DNA from 3 places in the Paraburkholderia sp. J7 genome. Region 1 is predicted to be linked to each of the others. Evidence: riboswitches for the same ligand, from Rfam matches in the RefSeq annotation. Region 1 holds a riboswitch; each other region holds the start of a gene.
The links. Region 1 has a riboswitch for cobalamin ahead of U5A58_RS04640 (TonB-dependent receptor domain-containing protein). Riboswitches for the same ligand answer to the same signal wherever they lie in the genome.

Region 1 (5,994 bases):
ATTCGTCGAACTGGATGCATGTTGTCGACGGCACCGTTTATCAATTGCTCGGAAAGCCGCCGGGGCAGGTCTATCTTCGCGATCTCACGCTCGACATCACGCGCGAGGGCGAGCGCACGGGGATGAATCTCGTGAACTGGGCCGTGGAGGACATCATGCGCTCGGCTTCGCGCGCGGCCAGTGCGCGCGACTATATTTGCGCTGTGTTCTCCCAGGTCTTGATGATCAGGCGCTTGTACCAGATGGATCTTCCCTTGCTGCCTGGCATCGTCGACCAGATCCTGCTCGATATCGGTTTCGGCGACTGGCTGCAGTTCCAGGACGGCTTTGTCGAGAAGTGGAGCGAAACGGATGCGAAGACCGTGTTTCGCGGGCTGATCGAGAAGTTTCTTGTCGGTCTCGCCGACGACAAGGGCACGCTTACCGCCAGCCTCATTTACCGGGAGCTGCAATGAACGACGCCGCAAGGCCCGAACCGGTACCGGTTTCGCAGCTTTCAGTGATGGCAAGGCACATCGACGACCTTGCCGAGCGCGTCTACGCGAAGCTGGTGACCCGCCAGCCCGACGGCAAGTGGACGTTGCACGACCCGGAACTGGTCGCGCAGCGCGTGGCGCGCGAACTGGCCGGGGAAGACCATGAAGAGAGCGCAGCAAAGCGCGAGGCGGCGCAGCCGTCCGACCTGCCGCTTCAGACGCTGGCCGAAGTGTTCCTGCAGTCGGTTGAATTGCTGATGGCCTCGCCGCATGAGCCCGACAGCAAGAGCGCGCTCCTGACGTGGTGCGGAAAATCGCCGGACACTTCGATAGGCGAGTCGGAGCAGATCCGCGTCGACTTGCTGACGACGAGCTGGCTCGGCCTGCATTTCGTGGGGATTCCGTTCAGCATTCCATGGGAGCGGGTGCGCCGCTGGGCCGACGAAGAGGGCGGCGGTTTGCCGAATGGGGCCTGTATTGGCAAGGCGATTGGCGATATCGTACGCGACGCTCGCAAGCACAACGAACGAATGAAGCGCGAGGAAAGCAGTGCCGCTCGCGCCGTGCGGCCAACCGGCGCCGCGCAAACGCCTGCCGAAAACGCGGCTGCGGCCAAGGTTGCCGCGGGGGCGGGCGGCGTAGTGCAGTCGGCGCGCAACCCCGCGCTGATCGTGTTTTCCGGGTTGCCGCTTCTATTGTTTCCCGAATTGCTGCGCGGTGAGCCTCGCGAGGGGTGCACGCCCAACGGGGCGCATATCCTGGGCCGATGCTATGAGCTTCTGCAACTGGTGCTTTATTTGCGGGCCGGGTTCCAGATTCTGTATTGCGTAAAGGAGGACATCGTTGTCGAATGCCTGCGCTTCGTTCATGCGCAACACAACGCTACGCCGACAAAAGAGAGCGCGTGGAAGATATGGCAGCACGCGCTGGAGTGGCTGCAGAATCTGGTTCCTGTGCCAGTGCTCGAACGCCAATACGTGTGCGTGATGGAAGATCCGCTCATGCCTGCGTGCTTCATCAATCACGAGCGCGGGCTCTATACGGTCGAAACGCCGATGGCAAACGAAGACCGGAGCCGCCAGGGCCGCCGGCAGGGCGAAATGCCGCTGCCTGCGAGCTATATGCGTGAGATCCGGCGCTTGCTGTACATCGAACACCTGACGGCAGGTGGCGGGCTGAGCAAGGCGACCAACCTGTTGAGCAAGGACGCCAATTACCACGAAGCGGTCTTCAGGAATATCTGGAGCCGGTGCCAGGCGGAGAACCGCCGTCCAGCCGCTGGCTCCGATCCTCAAAACGTATAAGTGACCTTCCCAAACGCCGTGCGCCCGAGCGTGTTGTACCCGTACGCGGTCACATATTGCCGGTTGAACACGTTCGCGAGCGTGGCCGAAAGCGCGAGATGCGCATTGACCTTGTACGACGCGCGCAGGCTCACCGTCGTCCACGAAGGCAGGTAGATCGTGTTGAGCTGGTCGTCGAATGTCGAGCCGTTGTACAGCAGCGAAACGCCGGTGCTGAGCGCGTGGAGCTGGAACTCGTCCCACGTGTGATCCACGCTCAGGCTCACCGTCTGGCGCGGGCGGCGATTGAGCCAGGTCTGGTCGGTCACGTCCTGCGGATTCAGAATCCCCACCGTGAGGCTCACCGGCGTGTAGTTGCCGAGCGTGCCCTTGTACGAGAGGTCGAGACCCTGAATATGCGCGCGGCCCACGTTCACAGGCAGGAAGGTCTGCGAGTTGTACGTGATGAGGTCGTGCACGCGCGTGTCGTACACCGCGGCTGTGAACGTGCCGATCGAAGTGGTCGCATCGAGCGCCGCCTCGACCGAGTCGCTGCGCTCGGGCAGCAGGTTGGGGTTCGAGTAGCCTGGATAGTACAGGTCGTTGAACGTGGGCAGACGGAACGCATTGCCATACGAAACGCGCGCCGTGTAGACCGGCGTGATCGCCCACGAGAGCGCGACGTTGCCCGTATTGACCGACTCCCCCTGCACGATCTCGTGCCGCCCCGCGAGGAACAGCGTGACGGGCCCGAGCGTCGTGGACTGATGCATCGACACGGCGGAATCGTTGCGCGCGGGCAGGCCGCCCGGCACATCCACAGGCAGAAACGCCAGTTCGCGCGTGTAGTCGTAGGCGAGCTTGGTCTCGCCGTCGAGCGGCATGCCAAAGAGCGTGTGGCCCCTTTCCTGATGCGTGAGCGACGTGGAGGTGGCAAAGCGCGTCGAGTCGATCTCGTCGGTCGGGATCGTCGGGTCGTTCGAATAGAGGAACTCACGGTCCGTGGCGTACCCCACCGACTGGTCGAACTGCGTGGTCGGCGTGATGTCGAGGTGGAACGCGAGGCCGGTCGTGAGCTGGTTGTCGCGCTGCCGGTCGTTGCCCCCTGCGTTGTCGTAGGAGAGATCGGAGCGGTGGTACAGCGCGAAGGTCGAGATCGACCAGTTGTCGTGCGCGTAGCCGAGGCGCGCGTCCAGGTTCTGCGCGTGGTAAGGGTTGCGGCCGTCTTCGTGGCCGTAGGCCCAGGGCTGCGTCGCGTCGATGCCGGCCGTGTTGTAGTCATGCAGACCCAGCGAATACGTGAGTCCGCTCAACGCGGCAAGCGGCCCGGTCGAGCCGATCGTGCCCGAGGTGCGCACCTGCGTGTCGAAGGTCTTGTTCGAGCCGCCGCCGAACGACACGGTGGTCTGGTTCGGCTGGTTCGACGCATGGCGCGTGAAGAGCTGCACGACGCCGCCCACGGCGTCCGCGCCGAACGAGGCGGCCGCGGGGCCCGAGATCACCTCCACGCGGTCGAACGAGTCCGTCGCAAGATCGCCCCATTCGGCCGTGCCGGTGGTGACGGAGCCCACGCGTATGCCGTCGATGAACACAGCCACCTGGTCCGCCGACGACCCGCGGATGCTCACGCCCGTGTACGAGCCAGGCCCGCCGGTCTGCGAGACGGTGACGCCGGGCAGCGTGGCGAGCGCCTGCGCGATGCTGGGGTCGACGGGCGAGGCGCGGTCGAGGTCGGCGCGCGTGAGCACCTGGGTGGTTGCGTAGCGCTGGTCGAACGATTGCGGCAGGTGCTGCGTGTCGCCCACGACGAGGATATTGGGCAGCGTGGTGTCGTCGGTGGTTTGCTGCTGGGCCTGGGCGGGCGATGCGTCGGCGGCATGCGCGGTTTGCCACGCACAGGCGAGCGCGGCGGAAGTCAAAACGAACTGGCGAAACTTCATGATGCGGTGGCTGGAAACAGCGCTTGTTCAGGGCTGTCCTTGCAACGGGCGGCCGCCGCACGGGCGGTGCTTGCGCATTGGGGATCCCCGCCCGCTGCGGCTGCTGGACTCGGCTGATGGCAGGTCTCCTGGCTCGCGGGTCGACGTCCGTTGCCGGCCTTCCCGGTTTCCCAGTGGCCCGCTTTGGCATGGACTCGCCGCTGACAGTTGCGGGGGCAGCCGCAGTCTTGCACTGCGTTCCCTTTTGATCCCGTCGCCGGGAACCATCAGCGCGCAAGGGTAATGGCCGCGCATTGCGCGCGTCAACCTTTGCCCGGTGCGGTGTGGCGAAAACACCCGGTTTGGTCTGCCCCCCGGCGCCACGCGTTGACCGATGGACGTGCGCTGTTATGCGGGTGTCTCACGGCACGCGATCTCGTGCCGTTGACGGAGGGGCGAGAGAGGCGCTTGCGCAAGCCCCGGTGTTCAGTGCATAAAGCACGGCCCCGAACCATTGTGATTCGGGGCCGCTTTCCAGTGTGGCTACATCACGAGGCCGAGAGCTTCACCGCCACGCCGGTCGAAGAATAAACGGGCGTGGCCTTGAAGCCATCTACAGTGACGGTCGCGAACTTGACCGACGCGCCGCTGCCGTCGATCAGGTCGATCGTGTCGCCTGCCTTCGGCGCATAGCCGTTCACGAACTTCACGTGCAGCGTGCCGCCCGCCACCGTGAGCTGGCCGCCCACGCGCAGACGTCCGCCGCCGTTGCCGTCGATGTCGAGTTCGAGCGTCGTGCTGTCGAGCTGCGTGTACTTGCCCGCTACCGTCAACGGCGCGCTCGTCGAGACGCTCACGCTGCCTCCCGAGCCCACGTACACATCGCCGTTGCCGAAGGCCGTGGCCGACGCGGCCGCGAGCACGCCGCCGCTCACCTGCGAGCCGCCCGCGTAACTGTTGTTGCCCGCGAGCGTGAGCGTGCCGCTGCCCTGCAGCGTGAGCTTGCCCGAGCCGGCAATGTCGTTGCGCCAGGTGTCGGCGGCGTTGAAGCCGCCCTGGCTTGCGTCCATTGCGACGATCACGTTGCCGTTGAATGCGCCATAACCATCGGCAGCACTAAACATGTTCAGACGGCCCCAGCCTTCGGAGTCGTCCATGACCGGATAGCCCGAGACGACTTCGGTCGTCTTCAGCACGACGCGGCGCTGGTCGGCGCTCAGATACGGGAAGCGCGTTTCGAGCAGCACCTCGGCGCCCTTGGGTACGACAGGCGGCGCTTCGGTCGATTCGATCTGGCTGAAGCCGAACGTCAAGCGGCGCGCGAATTCCGACTTGTTGGTCGCGTAGTCGGAGAAGCGGTCGTTCGCGCTCGTGCCCGAATGCGCGAAGGTCGAGAAGGTCGTGGCGCTCGTGCCGGTTGCCTGTTCGAGCGCGCTGTGCGCTTGCGCGTAGGCCGCGCTCTTGAGCGTGGCGTTCGCGGGGTCGTAGAGATTCGCGGCCGTGGCGGCCAGCGCGAACATGCGTCCGCCGATCACGTCGAGCGGCGAATGCATGCCCGCAAGAATGCGGTTCTCGCCGAGTTCGAGGCCGCGGCTCGCCATTTCCTGGTAACGCTCGGGCACGAGGTAGGCCATCGTCATCGCGTCGCGCATGGCTTCGGCTTCGTGGCCGCTGATGAAGCCGCCGTCGGTCGAAGGCGTCGTGCTGATCGCCGGCACGAGCGTGGGGTCGACCACGACGCTCGTGCTCCAGCGGAATGGCCGCGCGTATTTGTAGAAGCGCTTGGCGGGTTCGGTCGAGGCGTTGTTGCCCATTGTGTTGAGCAGGTCCACCACCTTGCCGAACGTCGCGTTGCTCGTGCTGCCCACGCCCGTGTTGTTGCCCGAGTCGTTGTAGAGCGTGGTGGTTGCGTCCGCGGGAATCGACGTGATGCTCGTGGTTTGCTGCGCGGCCGCGCGCCAGGCGGCGGTGAGCGGGCCCATGCCGTCGGTCACGCTGTAGCCTTTGCCGCGGCGGTCGTCGTAGTAGGCCGCGTCCGCTTGCGCCTGGGTGCGCTGTGTCGTTGCGCTCACAACGTACTGGATATTCGCGTTCAACACGGTGCTGTTGAGAATCGTGCCGTTGGGCGTGCCGTCGGTGGGCACGCCCGTCCATGTGGACTGCACGACTGCGGGGAACGTGCCGTTGGCGGGCGCGGAAACGCCGGCGTCCACGAGCAGCGTGAGCGGCTGCCACAGATCGAGAAAGCGCGCCACCACGCGCACGCCCGCGTTGGTCGCGAGCGTGGCGTAGCGCGCGTCGCCGCGCTGGTTGGTC
Region 2 (5,994 bases), on a different contig from region 1:
GCGCTCGTAAATCGCACGGTAGACCGCCGCGCGCTCGGCTTCGTCAAAGGGCTGTGCCATGGAAGAGTGCGGCCGCGAAAGCCGGGTTGGAGGGCCAGTAAGCGTGCATATAGGTGGCCGCGATCGAACCATGCCGATAAAGCGCCTCGCCGGGCCCGCCAGTTTGTGCGTGGCGTGCCGTGAGCGTGGGCGCAAGCGGCGTGGCGATGCGCGAATAGTGAAACGTGTGGCCGCGCAGCGCGCCATGTGCGCCATCGATCTGCTGCATACCGAGCGCCGCGAAGCGTTTTTGCATGACCGCCTCGCCGGGCAGCAGGCCGAGCATCGGCGTGCGCGTGCCTTCTACGTCGGTGAGTGCATCGAGCAGATAAAGCATGCCGCCACATTCGGCGACGAGCGGCTTGCCCGCAGATACATGCGCACGCAGCGAATTCGCGCTTAGCGTATTGCGCGCGAGCGCCGATGTATGCAGTTCGGGATAGCCGCCGGGTAGAAAAATCGCATCGGCGTTGACGGGCGCGGGCTCGTTCGCGAGCGGCGAAAAGTAGCTTACGCTTGCGCCGAGCGTTTCGAGCAACGCAATGTTCGCGGGATAGAGAAACGAGAATGCGGCGTCGCGCGCAACGGCGATATGGCGGCCTTCTAGCAGGCAAGGAATTGTTTCGTCGTGCGAAGAATCTGCGAATTCCACCGGAGGCGGCAATTCAGCGAGCGCGGTTTGCGCGAGCGCGTCGGCGGCGCGCTCGATGCGCGCGTCGAGGTCGTCGATCTCCGCGGCCTGATGCAGGCCGAGATGGCGATCGGGCAGCGTCATCATGGCTTCGCTCGTTACGTGCCCCAGCCAGCGCACGTCGGCGGGCAAGGCCTCCTGCAGCATCTGTGCGTGGCGCGGCGAGCCCACGCGGTTTGCCAGCACGCCATGAAACGGCACCTCGGGCCGAAAACGCGCGAGCCCGAACGCAATCGCGCCGAACGTCTGCGCCATCGACTTCGCGCTCACGACGGCGGCCACCGGCACGCCGAACGTGGTGGCGAGATCGGCGCTGCTCGGCGTGCCGTCGAACAGACCCATGACGCCTTCGATGAGGATCAGGTCGGCTTCGCGCGCGGCCTGCGCGAGCAGGGCGCGGCACGCCTGTTCGCCCACCATCCACAGGTCGAGCGAGAGCACGGGTGCGCCGCTCGCGCGCGCGAGAATCGAGGGGTCGAGAAAATCCGGCCCGGTCTTGAACACGCGTACGCGCCGGCCCGCACGGCGGTGCAGGCGCGCGAGGCCCGCCGTAAGCGTGGTTTTGCCCTGGCCCGAAGCGGGCGCGCTGATGAACAGCGCGGGGCAGGCAAGCGTTGCGCTCATGCGCTCAAAACTCCACGCCCTTTTGCGCCTTCACGCCTTGCTCGCGATACGGATGCTTCACGAGGCGCATTTCCGTGACGAGGTCGGCGGCTTCGATCAGCGCGTCGGGCGCATGGCGGCCCGTCACGACCACGTGCACGTGCGGCGCGCGCGACGCGATCACGCCGAGCACTTCGTCGAGCGGCAGGTACTCGTATTTGAGCACGGTGTTGAGCTCGTCGAGGATCACCATCGCGTACTCGCCGCTTTCGATCATGCGCTTTGCTTCGTCCCAGCCCTTGCGCGCGGTGGCGATGTCGCCGTCGCGATTCTGCGTGTTCCAGGTGTAGCCGTCGCCCATGGTCACGAAGTCGCAGTGCGCGACGCTGCCGAGAAAATCGCGTTCGGCCGTATGCAGCGCGCCCTTGATGAACTGCACGACGCCGAGCTTCATGCCGTGGCCGAGCATGCGCACGGCCATGCCGAACGCTGCCGTGCTCTTGCCCTTGCCGTTGCCAGTGTTGACGATCAGGAGGCCCTTTTCGTGCGTTGCGGCGGCCTGTTTTTTCTCGTGGCCCTCGCGGCGGCGTTGCGTCATGCGTTGGTGCGATTCGGGATCGGTTTTCATCGTCGTGAGTGGGTTTATTGCGGGGCTTTCGCTTGCGTGTTTGCCGGGTTTTGCAGCATGCCTGCGATCGCGACCGTTACGCCGTCGAGCGCCAGCTTGCCGCGCACGAGCGGACCGCCGCCCGCCGCGAGACGCGCGCAGGGCTCGCACACGCCGTCCACGCCGAATTGCGCTTGGGCAGCAGCGGAGGGCGGCGTGATCGTGGGCGTCGCGGCGATTTGCTCCCGCGTGAACGTGTACAGCGGTAGCGCATGCGCCGCACAAAACGCCTTTAGCGCGGGTTCACCGGCTTTGACGTCGAGCGTGGCCACGGAGGTTACGCTTTCGAGCGGCCACGCACCGAGCGCGGCGCGCACGGCGGCGTCGACCTGCGCAAGCGTCACGCCGCGCCGGCAGCCAATGCCGAGCGCGAGCGACGGCGCGCGCTGTGCGGGCTCCAGCGTGGTTTCGAATGTAGCTGCGCGCGTGGCGCGATTTTCGACAGGATTCACGGCGGAGGCGGAGCAAGCAAAACAGTCGTATTCCGGTCGCTGCCGGATGCGCGCTACGATAGCACACGCTTTTGCGGCTTCCCACGCCTTCCTTGACGCGCAAGCCCCCCGCGCCTACACTCGCACGCACTCTGGTGCTCGCGCGCGCGATTCATGATGCGCGCGCAGTTAAACGGGAATCAGGGAGCCATCCCGCCTCGGGCATGGCCAACCTGAACTGCACCCGCAACGGTACAACGAGCGCGGCGTTCGAACGAATGCCGCACACCGCTTCCATGCTTTACGCAGTCCAAGCCACTGTGCGAGGCGGCCGCAAGGCCACTCGCGCGGGAAGGCGAAGCGGTGTTTCGTCAGTCCGGATACCGGCCAGATACGTGGGATTCGCGCTGCGGGGATGCGGTGCCGGGTCCATGATATTCACGCGTCGGCCGGGCGAGGCCCGGGTGCGTTTCCGGTCGTTCGTCCCCTGCAGGTTTTCTGAATCGTTGCGCGTGAGTGCGTCTCCACGGATACGCGCGTGCTCGCTCGACGACACCCGACACCCGCACGAACGGCGAGCGCGACGCACCATGCCCCGCAATCCGGCCAGGCGCCGAAGGAGCACTTCATGCAAATGCGCAAGATTCCGGTCACGATCGTGACGGGTTTTCTCGGCAGCGGCAAAACCACGCTGCTGCGTCACATTCTCCAGCACGCGGGCGGTCTGCGCGTCGCGGTCATCGTCAACGAGTTCGGCGAACTCGGTATCGACGGCGAAATTCTGCGTGGCTGCGGCATTGGCTGCGACGAGAACGGCAACGAAACGGAAGGCCAGCTCTACGAACTCGCGAACGGGTGCCTGTGCTGCACCGTGCAGGAAGAGTTCTTCCCGGTGATGGAGAAACTGCTCGAACGCCGCGGCGACATCGATCATGTACTGATCGAGACCTCGGGCCTCGCGCTGCCCAAGCCGCTCGTGCAGGCGTTCAACTGGCCGTCGATTCGCAATGCGTTCACCGTCGATGCAGTCGTGACCGTGGTGGACGGCCCCGCCGCCGCGAGCGGCCAGTTCGCCGAGAACCCGCAGGCCGTGGACGCACAACGCCGCGCCGACCCGAATCTCGATCACGAATCGCCGCTGCACGAGCTGTTCGAAGACCAGCTTTCGGCCGCCGATCTCGTCATTCTCAACAAGACCGATCTGCTCGACGAAGCGGGCCAGGACGCGCTCATTGCCGAGCTGCGCGAAGAGCTGCCGCAGCAGGTGAAGATCGTGCGCGCGCAGCACGGCAAGCTCGATCTGCATACGCTGCTCGGGCTCGAAGCGGCTTCCGAAGAGAGCATTCATCTGCGGCACGACCATCACGGTTCCGCCGACGACGCCGATCATCATCATGACGAGTTCGATTCGGTCGTGGTGTCGGGCGCGGCCGCTTCGCGCGAGAGCGTGATCGAAGCGCTGCAGCAGCTCGTCGATGCACACACGATCTATCGCGTGAAGGGCTTCGCCGCGCTGCCGGGTGCACCGATGCGTCTCGTGATTCAAGGTGTAGGCCGCCGCTTCGACAGCTATTTCGACCGCCGCTGGAACGCGCAGGAAAGCGCGGCGCAGCCGCTTGCGAGCCGCTTCGTGCTGATTGGCGAAGACCTCGATGGCGCGACGCTGCAAGCGGCATTCGATACGGCGCTCGCGAACATGCAGACCGCGGGCGCGAAGTGACCGCGCTGCGCTAGACGAGGCCGCACCATGCACTTGCTGCGCACCACGCCAGGCGGTTTCGTCGACGACACGCAAGGCGTCATCCGTATCGATCAGCAGCCCGCAGAAATCGTCGTGCTCAGTTCGGCGGATACGACGCTCGCGCTGCTGGCGAGCGTCGTACCGCGCCTGCCCAAAGGTTTTCCGGGTGTGCGGCTCGCGAACGTCACGTACCTGCGCCAGAACGCATCGGTGGACTTCTACGTCGAAGACGTGTTGCAGCATGCGCGGGTGGTAGTGGTCGATCATCTGGGTGGCGAAACGTACTGGCCTTACGGCATCGAGCAGGTCGTCTCGCTCGCGCAGCGGCGCGGGCAACTGCTCGCGATGTTTTCGGGCGACTTGCAGGAAGACCCCAATCTCATCGCGAAGAGCCGCGCCGAGCCCGAGTTTTGCCGCCTGCTTTGGCGTTATCTGCGCGAAGGCGGCGCGGCGAACGCCGAATCGTTTCTGCGCGCGCTCGCGTGGCGCGCATTCGACTGGGGCAGGGAGCCTGCGCCGCCCGTCGCGCTGCCGGCCGCCGCGCTCTATTGTCCGCAGCGCGACGTCGCGACCATCGACGAATGGCGCGCGCGCTGGCAACCCGGCGCCCCGGTCGTCGCGCTGCTGTTTTACAAGGCGCATTTGCAGGCCGCGAACACGGCCGCTTTCGACGCGCTCATTACCGCGCTGCTGGCGCGCGGCATGAACCCGCTGCCGCTTGCGATCACCTCGCTCAAGGACACCTTGAGCCGCGACGTGCTCGATCAACTGGCGGCCGAGCACGATGTCTCGCTCGTGCTGAACACCACGGCGTTTGCGGCTTCGTCGCTGGACGACCCCGAACCGCTCGCGCTCGCCGGCGACGCACCCGTGCTCCAGGTGATCCTGAGCGGCGGCAACCGCGACGACTGGGTCAAGGACAATCACGGCCTGAACTCACGCGACATCGCCATGCATATCGCGCTGCCCGAGGTGGACGGCCGCGTGATCACGCGCGCGATCAGCTTCAAGGGCCTCGCGTACCACTGCAAAGAGACGCAAGTCGATGTGGTGCGCTATCAGCCCGACCTGGAACGCGTGGCTTTCGTGGCCGAACTCGCGCGCCGCTGGTGCCGTTTGCGCAGCCTGCCGAACGCGGAGAAAAAGCTCGCGCTCGTGCTCGCGAACTATCCGATGAGCGAAGGGCGCATTGGCAACGGCGTGGGGCTCGATACGCCGGCTTCGGTGGTCGGCATCCTGCGCATGCTGCGCGACGAAGGCTACCGCGTAGCCGATCTGCCCGAAGACGGCGACGCGCTCATGCGCATCCTCACACAGGGCGTAACGAACGATCCCGACACACGCGCGCTGCGCCCCGCATGGCAGAGCCTTTCGCTCGACGACTACCGCGCGCGCTTCTCGCAGTTGCCCGCCGAGGCGCAAAACGCGCTGATCGCGCGTTGGGGCGTACCGGAAGAGGACCCCACGGTGCGGCGCGGCCGCTTCATGATCGCGGGCTGGCGCTGCGGCCAGGTGTTCGTGGGCATTCAGCCTTCGCGCTCGCGCGGCGACGACACTTACGCGAACTACCACGACGCCGAACTCGTGCCGCCGCACGCGTACCTCGCGTTTTACTTCTGGCTGCGCGAGACGTTCGGCATCGACGCCATCGCGCACGTGGGCAAGCACGGTAATCTGGAGTGGCTGCCGGGCAAGAGCGTTGCGCTTGGCGACACCTGTTGGCCCGACATGGCGCTCGGGCCGCTGCCGCATCTGTATCCGTTCATCGTCAACGATCCGGGCGAGGGGAGCCAGGCGAAGCGCCGCGCCCAGGCGGTGATCG
Region 3 (5,994 bases), on a different contig from region 1:
ACCCGCGCGTGGCCGACGACCCGACGATCACCATCGTGCGCATATCGACGTCCGACGAACGCAGTTCGCCCAGCGTCGTCGCGCGCAGCGTTTCGCCGGGGCGGCCCACGTCGCGGCCCAGCACCACGCGCGTGTGCGGCGCGCGCACGCTGCGCACGATGTCCAGCGCGCGATCGAGTTGCCACGGCCGCGCGCGCGAGATGGGGTTGTAGAACGCCATCACGAGATCGGCCTGCGCCGCATGCAGCAGGCGCTTTTCGATCACCGCCCACGGCTTCAGGTTGTCGGAAAGCGACAGCATGCAGAAGTCGTGGCCGAGCGGCGCGCCAACCTGTGCCGCCGTGGCGAGCGCGGCGGAAACGCCTGGCACGATCGCCAGCTCGACGGCACGCCAGCGCGGGTCGTCGGCGCCTTCTAGCGCTTCGAGCACGGCGGCCGCCATGGCGAACACACCGGGGTCGCCCGACGAGACCACGGCTACGCGACGTCCCTCGCTCGCCATCTCGAACGCGTGGCGCGCGCGCTGCAGCTCTTCGCGGTTGTCGGTGGCGTGGCGCTGCTGGTCTGCACGCAACGGTCCCGCCATCTCCACATAGGTTGCGTAGCCGACGATATCGGTCGCGTCGTCCAGCGCGGCGCGCGCGGCGGGCGTAAGCAGATCGGCGCGGCCGGGCCCGAGGCCCAGCACCGTGAGCTTGCCGCGCGAGCGGCCCAGCGCGCGCGGGTCGAGCGGCGCGGCGGCGTAGGCCAGCGCGATGCTGTCTTGGTTCGGCGCGTAGCGCTCGACGTCTGCAGCAAGGTTGAGCGCGGCGAGCGTGGCTTGCGGCGTGGGCTCCGCGCTATCGACGAAGCGCAGCGGTACGCCGAGTTCCGTTGCCGCCTGCGCGAGCGATGCGTCGCACATGTGCGCAGAAGGTGCGGCAAGCGCCGCGAGCGCGAGCGGCGCGAGGCCGTGCGCATGGAGCGCGCGCCGCACGCCTTCTGCAAGCGCCTCTTGTGGCGCGCCCACGGCCGCCACGATGCTGCGCGGATGAATCACAAGGTCGTCGGGGCTGCCGTTCCAGGCGTGTGCGCTCACGCGTATGGCATGACTGGCCGCTGCGTCGCGCGGCAGATCGACGTTCTCCAGCCACGGCGCCACGCCGTCCACGCGTGTCGTTGCGCCCGCAAGCAAATCGGAGACGAAACGCTTGCCTTGCGCGAGGCTTGCGAGTGCATAGCCCGCGGGCGGATTGAGCAAACAGGTGCCGAAGCGCAGTTCGCCGCTCGTAGTGATGGCGGGCGCGACCGCGAGCGCCGCGCCAATTTCACGCGCCATGACGTTCACGCCGGTCAGTCCGCCGAGCAGCGGCACGACGGCGCTACCGTCCTCGGCGAGTGCGAGCACAGGCGGCTCCGCGCCCTTGTTGGCCAGCAGCGGCGCGAGGCACCGGATCACGATGCCCGCCGCGCACAGCGCGACGATGGGCATGCCGCGCGTATAGCATTCGCGCAAATGCGCGCCAAGCTCGCTAAACGCGACATCGCCTTCCACGCGGCCTTGCAGCGCATGGATTTGCGCGCCCGTGTAGAGCGCCTGCACGCGCCGCGCGGTGGCCAGCGCGCCGGGCCCGAGAATGACGATGGCAGGCGGTGTCACGACTGCCATTTCACCCCCGGCACGACGAGCAGCGAGAAGTAGGGCGAAGCCATCGGATCGACGTCGTCGAGCGGGACGATGCGCTGGTTCGCCATCGTTGCGCGCTCGACATACAGCGCGCGATGCGCGAGACCCAGTTCGCCCAGCACGCGGCGAACCTTGTCGAAGTTGCGGCCCAGTTTCATGATGACGGCGGCGTCCGCGCCGGCCAGCCGCCGGCGCAACTCGTCCTCGGGCAGCACGCCCGACAGCACGGCGAGGCTCTGGTTACGGTAGACGAGCGGCACGCCCAGCACAGCCGCGCCGCCCAGCATCGAGCACACGCCAGGCACGACTTCGGCCTCGTAGCGCGCGGCGAGCCGGTCGTGCAGATACATATACGAGCCGTAGAAGAACGGATCGCCTTCGCAGATCACGGCCACGTCACGGCCGGCGTCGAGATGGCGCGACAGCATTTGCGCGGCGCCGTCGTAGAAGTCGGCGATGATCGCCTCATACGAGAGCGGCGGTTCGAGCGCCTCGGTCGTCACGGGGTACACGAGCGGCAGGCGTTCCTGCTCCGCTTCGAGATGGGCTTCGACAATGCCGAACGCATTGCCTTTCTTCCCCTTCGCGACAAAATACGCGACGACGGGTGCGGCCTTGAGCAGGCGCACGGCCTTGAGCGTGAGCAGTTCGGGGTCGCCGGGGCCGACGCCGATGCCGTGCAGACGTCCTTTACGGGTCATTTATTCGGTCTCCGAAGCGAGTGCGTTGACGGCGGCGGCGGCCATCGCGCTGCCGCCACGGCGGCCGTGCACGACGACGAAGGGCACGCCGTGATTTTCGGCGGCGAGCTGCGCCTTGGACTCGGCCGCGCCGACGAAGCCCACGGGGAAGCCGAGGATGAGCGCGGGCAGCGGCGCGCCGGCCGCGATCATGTCGAGCAGGTGAAAGAGCGCGGTGGGCGCATTGCCGATCGCCACGACGCTGCCTGCAAGATGCGGCCGCCAAAGTTCGAGCGCGGCGGCCGACCGCGTATTGCCAAACTCGCGTGCGAGCGTGGGCACAGCGGGGTCGTCGAGCGTGCAGATGACGGTGTTGTTCGCGGGCAGGCGTGCGCGCGTCACGCCGTACGCGACCATTTTCGCGTCGCAGAGAATGGGCGCGCCACCTGCGAGCGCGTTGCGGCCCGCCGTGCCCGCGCCTGCGGAAAACGCGAGGTCGGCGGCGACGTCCACCATGCCGCAGGCGTGGATCACGCGTACGGCGAGTTTTTCCAGGTCGGCGGGAATGCGCGAGAGGTCGGCTTCGGCGCGGATCGTCGCGAACGATTCGCGATAGATCGCCTGGCCGTCGCGGATGTAATCAGACATCTTGGGTACTCCGGGGCCGCTGCGCGAGTGCGAGCGCAGCAGCTTCGATCGTCAGGTTGCGCGCGACGAGCTGGCCAAAGCGCTGGCCGAAGCCGCCTTGGGTGTCGTCGCGCTGGTACAGGTCGTAATGGTCCGGTTCGCTGGCGAGCAACGTGAACGGCGCACAATGCGCGGCCGCGCAGGAGCGTTCACAGCCGCTCAGGTGCGCTTGCGCGCCGGGCGGCAGCAGGGCGGCGAGACGCTGTGCGTCGGCTTTGGTGTCGGCGCGGCTTTTGGCGCATCCCGCCGAGCCCGTGCAGGCGATCAGGCGCGCGAGCGGATCGGCGCGCGAGACGATGAGGCCGAGCGCGTGCAGCCGTTCGAGCGCGCCGGTCATGGCGCGCGCGGGCACGTTAGGCAGCAGCAGGCCTTGCCATGGCGTCACCCGCAGCGTCGCATCGCCCGAGTCTTGCGCGAGCGCGGCGAGCGCGCGCAGCGTATGCGCGTCGATGCGGCCGAGCGCGGGCTGCGCGCCCACGTAGCCACTGCTGTCGACGCGCAGCGCGTGCGCGCCCAGTCGCAAGCTAGCAGGACTCGGCTCGCGACGCCACGCGTGCAGCGCGGCGTCGTCACGCATCAGCGCGAAGCCGCCATGATCGCGCGCGCGTTGCAGCAACGCATCGAGGGAGTGTGCGGCGAGCACATCGCGCATGCGCGTTGCGTCTGCGCCAGCGAGATCGAGGAACGCGTGGAGCAGCGCGCGTATCGATGCGCAAATATCTTCGGTTGCGAGCGTGCCGACTGGCTGCGCCGTGGGGCACCCTGCGAGGCCCAGCGCAAAGCGCACGGTCGCGCCGTGCGGCAGCGCGGCGAGCCAGATGTCGTGCGGATGCCCGAGCATCGCCATGCGCTCGCCGCCGTCCAGTTGCAGCGCGAACTTGGGCGAGAGCGCGGCGAAACGCGCCTCGCGCTGCATCATGTCGATGAGCGCGGCGGCGAGTACCGTTGTGTCGCACAAAGCCGCAGGATCAACGCCCGCGAGCGGGCTCAGCATCACGTTGCGCAATTCGTCGGCGGCGCACGCGTGCTCGACCGGGCTCGCGGCGTCGATGCCAGCGGGCCCGAGGCCCGCACCGATCAGCGCGGCGCTCAACGCGGCCTCCTCGCCGGCGCGTACGCCGCGAATCTGCACGTTCGCGCGATTGGTCAGTTCGAGCACGCCGCCGGCATGCGCCAACGCGGCGTCGGCGAGGGCGCGCGCCCGCGTGGCGCTCAGCACGCCGCCGGGCAGGCGGATGCGGCACAGGCCGCCGTCGCGCGCCGCGACCACGCGCACGAGCCCCGGGCACGCCGAGGGGCGGAGCACGGCCAATGCAGCAGCGGGCGAGACGGGCTTCGTTTCGTGTTTCAAGGGAATACCGGGTAAGCATCGCGCGGGAGCGGCGCGCTGCCCGCACGTGAGGCGGGAAACGGCAGCGGTATCGGTACACCCCGCCCGATATGGGTTCGCACGAACAGTCGGCCGGCAGGTCTCCTGGCTCGCAGGTCGTGGACCGCATCGGCCTTCCCGGTAAAACCAGTGGCTCGGGTGGATGCGGTCTCGCTGCTTACAGTCGCGGGGGCGGCCACAGCTTGCTGTGTTCCCTGTTTGCGATCCGGAGTTAGCGCTTCAGCGCTGACTCCGGCCTCATACAAAGTGCCTGAAAGGCGCCGGCGGACACGGTATTATGCCCGTTTTCGCGCGCGCTCCGCCCGGCAATCGGGGTGCGGGCCGCCGGTGGCGCAGGGAAACAGGCGACAAACCAGGCAACAAAGCAAGCAAAAGCGGGAGAACGAATGCAGGGCACGCAGGCATGGCTGACGGTGGTGGGCATAGGCGACGATGGCTATGCGGGGCTCGGGCGCGACGCGCGGCGCGCGCTGTTCGACGCGGCCGTCGTGACGGGCGGCGAGCGCCATCTTGCGATGCTGCCCTCGCGCGTGCGCGCGCGCCGCGAAGCGTGGCCGCAGCCGTTCAGCGTCGAGGCGCTGCTCGCGCATCGCGAGTCGAATGCGCCCGTATGTGTGCTCGCGAGCGGCGACCCCATGCTGTTCGGTGTGGGCGCGACGCTCGCGCGCCGTGTGGCGCCCGGTGAAATGCGCGTGCTGCCCGCGCCTTCGTCGCTCTCGTTGGCGGCGGCGCGCATGGGCTGGGCGTTGCAGGGTACGGCGATGGTCTCGCTCGTCGGCCGTCCGCTCGATGCGCTGCGCCGCCATCTCTACGCGCGCTCGCGCGTGCTCGCGTTGAGCGCCGATGGGCGCACGCCCGCGGCGCTTGCTGCGCTGCTCGCGCAAGCGGGCTTCGGCGCCAGCCGTCTTGCGGTGTTCGAGCATTTGGGCGGCCCGCTCGAGCGCCGCATCGAAGGCCGCGCCAATGCGTGGCACGTCGGCGAAACCGCGGCGCTCAACCTCGTCGCGTTCGAATGCGAAAGCGATGTTGCGAATGCGCCTGCGCACGGCTGGACGCTCACGCCCGGCCTTCCCGACGACGCTTACCGCCACGACGGCCAGCTCACGAAGCGCGACGTGCGCGCGCTCACGCTCGCGCGCCTCGCGCCGACGCCCGGCGCGTTGCTCTGGGACGTGGGGGCGGGCAGCGGCTCGATCGGCATCGAGTGGATGCGCTCGCATGCCGCTTGCCGCTCGATCGCGATCGAGGCGCATGCCGAGCGTCAACGCTTCATCGAACACAATCGCGCCGCGCTGGGCGTGCCGGGTCTGCAGCTCGTCGCGGGCCGCGCGCCCGAAGCGCTCGCGGGACTCGCCACGCCCGACGCCGTCTTCATCGGCGGCGGCGTGACCGTTCCCGGCGTGCTGGACGCGTGCTGGGCGGCGCTCGCGAGCGGCGGCCGGCTCGTCGCGAACGCGGTGACGCTGCAAAGCGAAGCGGCGCTCGTGACATGGCGCGCGCAGCATGGCGGCACGCTCACGCGTATCGGCATTGGCGAGGCGCAGCCGCTTGGCGGCTTCGATACCTGGCGT

Region 2: another riboswitch for cobalamin. It lies ahead of cobW (cobalamin biosynthesis protein CobW); the one in region 1 lies ahead of U5A58_RS04640 (TonB-dependent receptor domain-containing protein).
Region 3: another riboswitch for cobalamin. It lies ahead of cobG (precorrin-3B synthase); the one in region 1 lies ahead of U5A58_RS04640 (TonB-dependent receptor domain-containing protein).

What each region holds. Positions count from the first base shown of each region.
Region 1 is NZ_CAJMYZ010000002.1:332,138-338,131, forward strand. It holds gene U5A58_RS04630 (hypothetical protein) at 1-455, shown strand, start outside; gene U5A58_RS04635 (hypothetical protein) at 452-1,780, shown strand; gene U5A58_RS04640 (TonB-dependent receptor domain-containing protein) at 1,768-3,699, opposite strand; cobalamin riboswitch at 3,800-3,982, opposite strand; gene U5A58_RS04645 (acid phosphatase) at 4,227-5,994, opposite strand, start outside.
Region 2 is NZ_CAJMYZ010000005.1:110,340-116,333, forward strand. It holds gene bluB (5,6-dimethylbenzimidazole synthase) at 1-60, opposite strand, end outside; gene U5A58_RS09925 (cobyrinate a,c-diamide synthase) at 44-1,354, opposite strand; gene cobO (cob(I)yrinic acid a,c-diamide adenosyltransferase) at 1,359-1,961, opposite strand; gene U5A58_RS09935 (cobalamin biosynthesis protein) at 1,976-2,401, opposite strand; cobalamin riboswitch at 2,568-2,838, shown strand; gene cobW (cobalamin biosynthesis protein CobW) at 3,060-4,151, shown strand; gene cobN (cobaltochelatase subunit CobN) at 4,179-5,994, shown strand, end outside.
Region 3 is NZ_CAJMYZ010000005.1:122,833-128,826, forward strand. It holds gene cobJ (precorrin-3B C(17)-methyltransferase) at 1-1,648, opposite strand, end outside; gene U5A58_RS09975 (precorrin-2 C(20)-methyltransferase) at 1,636-2,367, opposite strand; gene U5A58_RS09980 (precorrin-8X methylmutase) at 2,368-2,994, opposite strand; gene cobG (precorrin-3B synthase) at 2,987-4,384, opposite strand; cobalamin riboswitch at 4,480-4,668, opposite strand; gene cbiE (precorrin-6y C5,15-methyltransferase (decarboxylating) subunit CbiE) at 4,810-5,994, shown strand, end outside.